Regions from separate parts of the Blautia sp. Marseille-P2398 genome, predicted to be linked through region 2. Evidence: riboswitches for the same ligand, from Rfam matches in the RefSeq annotation. Region 2 holds a riboswitch; the other holds the start of a gene.

Region 1 (3,186 bases), on a different contig from region 2:
TGATTTCACCTTCCGCATATCCATAAACAGTTGCGCAGGATTCATCTGTCATGCCAACCGTTGTGAAATAAGGTTTCTCAAATGCAGGATCTACTTTCAGCGGTGTGAATTTCAGTCCTGTTTCCTCGTACATTTCTCTTACTGCACCCTCATGGAATTCTTCGTTCGATTCTACCAGACCTGCCGGGAATTCGTAGATATATTCGCCAATTGCGTATCTGTACTGACGTACTAATACAACTCTGTCTCTCTTTTCCCCATAAAGACTGTAAATGATCACGCCATCCGGAGCGTTTTTACCTGTTTTTATCTTTAATTCGTTAATACTCTTCGCACGTGATGCCACGAAATATGACACAGGAGTGTTGTGAACACTTGTTGCATTTAAATGATACAAATTTAAAAATTTACAATCTGTCAGTTTTTCAATATTGTGTATCTGTCCCATAATGGATACTTCCTTTCGCTTTCTATACCTTCGCTGATTATTACAGCCAATTTTCTTCTATCTCTGTTTTTAGTTCGCAAAACATCTGATAAAACTCTTCTTTTGCATCAGCTATAATTCCTAACGCAATTTTCTGATTGTAAGAATGTGTAACATTATTTCTTGCCTGCAATGCACGAAGCCACTGCTCCTCATCTCTTATCATTCCTGCTTTATAGGCAGTCTTCAGAATGATTTTCGGTGAACCTGTTGCTCCCTCTGCATATCCATGAATCTCCAGTATTTCTTTCATCATTTTCCATGACTGCTCAAAACAAATTTCATACAATCCTACGAGTCCGGTAATCACTACATTATCATATGGTTCTTCATAATTATAAATATCTTTCATGTTAGACAGTGCATTGCAGAAATTCTCATATTTTCTCATACAAAATCCTCCCTTCCTTCTCTATAGATTCTCTTAATTCATCCTGCATGTCACGATCAAGATTTACAATATCATACTCCAGAAGAGTACTTGTCTCTTCATCCACATCTAACGCAAACCTTGCAAAATCTCCTCCTGTGACTGCAATATCTATATCACTTGTTCTTCTGAAATCCCCTCTTGCTCTCGAACCAAAAAGAATTACTTTTTCAATATCATATTTTTGCGCAAGGTTTCGGATTTCTTCTATAACTTCCGGTCTGATTCCTGTATCATTCATTTTATAAACCTCACATTCCGATGTTTATATCGTCTGTTTTATCTTACCATATTATCGTGTCTTTTTTAAGTCTGTCTGAAAATTTCCGTAATTATTTTTGCACATAAAAAGAAGAACAGCCGCAGATTTTTCATCATACGGCTGTTCTTCTTTTTTATTTATTGTACTGCCAATTTATTTATTCTTTATCAGATATAAAATCAATCTCCCTTGAGCACCACGCGGATTCTCTTATAAATCAGGAATACGATCAGGGATGTCAGAGCATATTTGAATATGTTGAATGGGAAAATGATCATTGCTGCAAATGTAAGAAGATTATTTACAGAACTGTGTACTGCACTTCCCATTTCAATAAATGCTTCTACCGGCATTCCAAAAGCCTTTCCGTATGCCGGAAGTAACACGAATGCATTGATGAAGCATGCAACTACTGCTGTAAGTACGGTTCCAACTGCCATTCCGATCACTGCATGTTTTCTGCTCTTAACAGATTTGTAACGGTAGATCAGACCTGCCGGAACTGCAAATGTACATCCAAAGATGAAGTTTGCCACATCGCCTACACCTGCTGTCATAGAGCCCTTTGTTACCAGATGCACAAGAATCTTCACCAGCTCGATCAGTACACCTGCAATCGGTCCCATTGCGAATGAACCAACCAGTACCGGGATTTCTGAAAAATCCAGCTGATAAAAAGTCGGTGCCAGGAAAGGAAGCGGAAACTCCAGATTCATTAAAATTCCTGCGATAGCGCCAAGCATGGCTATCTGTGTAATGGTTCTCGTCTTACTCCTTGCCATCGCATTTCCATTTCTTAATACCTGTTCACTCATACTGTTTCTCTCCTTTGAAATTATTCTTTATGGATATGTCTCATATCCTGTTAAAAGAAAATTCCACAAGCTTTCTATATAATGAAGATTTTCTTCAACATATAAAAAACCCCGGATCATATCCGGGGTAATGAGCACGTATGGTAAATATCGCGTGTTCTTCTCTCATCCAGACTATACTGTCGGTTCTGGAATTTCACCAGATCAGCCGCCGAAGCGGGTCGCGGACTATAACCGCCGGTAGGGAATCTCAGCTGATGCTGATCACCACAACCCCGAAGAATTTTCTTTTATCTGCGTCTGATTATACTACATACAGATATCTATTGTCAATACAACTATTCCATTACGCTCCTCTATTGACTTTGCTTTTCCAGGCTATTATAATAAATCCAGAAAACGAAAGGAGGTTTTCAATATGAAAACATGGACAAAGAAGTTCCAGAAAATGTTAACACTGATACTTGCCATCTGCCTCGTTACCGGCTGCATGGGATTCTCAAATGTGCAGGCAGCTACCGGAAAGTCAGGTACAACCTACTATGATACCTGCATAAATGGAAAAAAAGGCGGAACAATAACAACCAATGGCACAAAATACTATATGTCAGGCACAAGAAAGGCTATATGTAAGGGGAACACTCTGACAATGTATGCGTCATTTAATACTTCCAAAAACGGAATATTAAACAGCCAAAACAAAAAAGCATATATAAAATACGGAAAACATACATTTAAACTTACTTCCAAGACCAAATACTATTTTTCCGGAGGTGAAGCTCCCAACGATTATTGCTCAAAATCCGCTTTCATGTCTACCATGAGAAGCATGAATGGATTAGGTCTGCGCATTAAGGTAACCAATGGAAAAGTTGTTGAGATGTCTTTCAATTCATGATACCACAAAAGCCGCAAAGCTGGAAATTCCCACTTTACGGCTTTTGTTTAACTTGTCATTATTTTTTCCGAAACCATTCTTTTTTCTCTGTTCTCACAACCCATCCCTGAGAAGATTTTCATCTCATCAGGCACTTTTCATAAGTCAGACGAATATTTGTAATATTAAAGCAGGATACTCACTTCATTGATAAAATTTTACTCTGCCTGATCAATATTATCAACCCTACAGCCCGCTAATACAACCATTCCAGGATTAGAAAAACAGGAAATCACTGCCAGACAAATGAAAAAT
Region 2 (3,186 bases):
TCAGGAAGCCCGCAGGATCCTTGATGAGGAACTCTACGGAATGGAATCTGTAAAGCAGCGTATCATTGAAACAATCATACAGATCAACCGTACCCATACACTTCCTGCATACGGACTTCTCCTTGTAGGTCCTGCAGGTACAGGCAAATCTCAGATTGCCTATGCAGTTGCCCGTATTCTGAAACTGCCTTGGACAACTCTGGACATGAGTTCCATCAATGATCCGGAACAGCTTACAGGAAGTTCCAGAATCTATGCAAACGCAAAGCCCGGAATCATCATGGAAGCTTTCTCGGCAGCAGGAGAATCCAATCTTGTATTTATTATCAACGAGCTTGATAAAGCAGCGTCAGGTAAGGGCAACGGAAACCCTGCAGACGTACTTCTTACTCTGCTTGACAACCTTGGATTTACAGATAACTATATGGAATGTATGGTGCCCACAGTGGGCGTTTATCCTATTGCTACGGCAAACGATAAGTCCCAGATTAGCGCACCTCTTATGTCCCGTTTTGCAGTGATCGATATCCCGGATTATACATCAGAAGAGAAGAAGATCATCTTCTCCAAATACGTTCTTCCGAAAGTTCTGAAACGCATGAGCCTGAAAGCAGAAGAATGTGTAGTAACAGAAGACGGTCTGGATGCCATCGTTGAATTGCATAAAAATACAAGCGGTATTCGTGATCTGGAACAGGCAGCAGAGCATATCGCAGCCAATGCCCTGTATCAGATTGAAGTAGATCACCTGACAGGTGTGACATTCAATGCAGAGATGGTAAGAGAATTACTTTCCTGAAAAACTGAAATTATATGTCTGAAAAAATCTTGACATAAATAAAAATTAAGAGTATACTTTCAGACATCAACAGGATAAAATTTAGAAATTGCTGATAAAAATAAAATAAGATCTTCAGGGCAGGGTGCAATTCCCTACCGGTGGTAAAGCCCACGAGCCGTAAGGCATGATTCGGTGTAATTCCGAAGCCGACAGTACAGTCTGGATGAAAGAAGATAACAGTAGAGATACAGAAGAATTAACTGATCTGTGAAAGCGACTGCTCTGGAATAATAAATTTATTCCAGAGCTTTTTAATATCATCAAAGCAGTTTTAATGATGAAGCAAAAAGTCAGATTCACACGAAGATAATTCAAGCAGATATTAATTTACAGGCCCTGGATGTTGAAAGACACCGGGGCTTTTTTGGTATCATCAGTACCATCAGAAGAACAGGAGATGAGGGATTGAAAGATATAACGGATATGGAAAAAGACAGGCAATATATGAAAATGGCGTTAGAACTGGCGCAAAAAGGAATGGGATTTACAGCACCTAACCCAATGGTAGGTGCCGTGATCGTCAAAAGCGGAAAAGTCATTGGCCAGGGATATCACAGAAAATACGGTGAACTTCATGCAGAAAGGGAAGCTCTGGCATCATGTACAGAACAGCCAGAAGGTGCCTCCATATATGTTACTCTGGAACCTTGCTGCCATTACGGGAAACAGCCTCCGTGTGTCAATGCAATCCTGGAATCGGGGATCAGACGTGTGATTATTGGTTCCTCGGACCCTAATCCCCTGGTTTCAGGAAAAGGAATCCGGATTCTGAAAGAGCATGGGATCGAAGTAACGGAAAACGTTTTAAAAGAAGAGTGCGATAAACTCAATGAAGCATTTTTCTATTACATACAGAATCAAAAACCATATGTAGTCATGAAATATGCGATGACCATGGATGGAAAAATTGCCACTTATACAGGCGCATCCAGATGGGTGACAGGCGAAGCTGCCAGAATGCATGTGCAGAAACAGAGATTGAAATATACAGGGATTATGGCTGGAGTGGGAACTGTGCTGGCAGATGATCCGATGCTTACATGCAGACTGGAAAACGGCAGAAATCCTGTGCGTATTATCTGTGACTCCCACTTGCGGACACCACTGAATTCCAGAATTGTGAAAACGGCATCAACAATTCCAACAATCTTTGCAACCAGCAGTAAAGACCAGCAGAAGATAAAGAATTATGAAGATATGGGATGTAAAGTTCTGGATGTCCCGGAAAAAAACGGACACATAGATTTAAACAGACTAATGGAACTTCTGGGAGCTGCAAAGATAGACAGTATCTTACTGGAAGGAGGAGGCACTTTAAACTGGTCAGCACTCGAAAGCGGTATTGTTCAGAAAGTCCAGACCTATATAGCACCCAAACTTTTTGGGGGAGAAAGTGCAAAGACACCGATAGAAGGAAAAGGATTTCCTGATCCTGCCAGCGCAATATTATTAAAAAACAGCGAAATAATCAGAATAGGAGATGATTTTCTTATAGAGAGTGAGGTGAAGAGTAATGTTCACGGGAATTGTTGAAGAACTGGGAACTGTGAAAAAAATAAAAAAAGGAGCAAATTCAGCAGTATTTACGATACGGGCAGAGAAAATTCTGGATGATCTGAAAACAGGGGACAGTGTAGCTGTAAATGGAATCTGCCTCACTGTAACTGCATGTCTGGAAGATGGTTTTACAGCAGATGTGATGCATGAGACATTGAATCGTTCTGCGCTGATTCAGCTTTCTTTGGGACAGCATGTAAATCTGGAAAGGGCAATGCCTGCAAATGGAAGATTTGGAGGACACATTGTTGCCGGGCATGTGGATGGAACAGGAAAAATCACGGAAATTCGCAGAGATGATAATGCTGTCTGGTACACCATTCAGGCTTCACCACAAATTATGAAATATATTGTGACAAAAGGTTCTGTAACAGTTGATGGAATCAGTCTTACAGTGGCAAAAGTCTCAGAAACAGACTTTTCCATTTCTGCAATTCCTCATACAGTAAAGATTACAGTCCTCGGAGAACGCAAAGAAGGAGATATCGTTAATCTGGAGACAGACATAATTGGAAAATACGTGGAAAAATTAATAACGCCTGTGAAAGAACAGCCGATAAAAAGTAATATTACACGGGATTTTCTGAATAAGTATGGCTTTTGACAGAATTAACCACAAAGCGGTTATTCGATTGATGCAGAACTGTACAGTGGATGTTTTATCTGCCTGACACGAACCAGATAAGCAGCCAATACGAATGATTTTGCCCTCTTAACAACAGAAAAATATATTGTATCAGAAAATACATTGCATAAGGAGAGAAAAAATGAACGGATTTGATTCAGTA

The links. A riboswitch is a leader RNA that binds a small molecule or an ion and turns the genes downstream of it on or off. The one in region 2 is predicted to bind FMN.
Region 1: another riboswitch for FMN. It lies ahead of ACESZG_RS07470 (ECF transporter S component); the one in region 2 lies ahead of ribD (bifunctional diaminohydroxyphosphoribosylaminopyrimidine deaminase/5-amino-6-(5-phosphoribosylamino)uracil reductase RibD).

What each region holds. Positions count from the first base shown of each region.
Region 1 is NZ_CAXSTD010000005.1:80,919-84,104, reverse strand. Features, by position in the region: gene ACESZG_RS07485 (NUDIX hydrolase) at 1-448, opposite strand, end outside; gene ACESZG_RS07480 (HI0074 family nucleotidyltransferase substrate-binding subunit) at 489-878, opposite strand; gene ACESZG_RS07475 (nucleotidyltransferase family protein) at 865-1,158, opposite strand; gene ACESZG_RS07470 (ECF transporter S component) at 1,359-1,994, opposite strand; FMN riboswitch at 2,148-2,281, opposite strand; gene ACESZG_RS07465 (hypothetical protein) at 2,413-2,892, shown strand.
Region 2 is NZ_CAXSTD010000001.1:410,520-413,705, reverse strand. Features, by position in the region: gene ACESZG_RS01990 (AAA family ATPase) at 1-799, shown strand, start outside; FMN riboswitch at 906-1,020, shown strand; gene ribD (bifunctional diaminohydroxyphosphoribosylaminopyrimidine deaminase/5-amino-6-(5-phosphoribosylamino)uracil reductase RibD) at 1,265-2,374, shown strand; gene ribE (riboflavin synthase) at 2,355-3,002, shown strand; gene ACESZG_RS01975 (bifunctional 3,4-dihydroxy-2-butanone-4-phosphate synthase/GTP cyclohydrolase II) at 3,166-3,186, shown strand, end outside.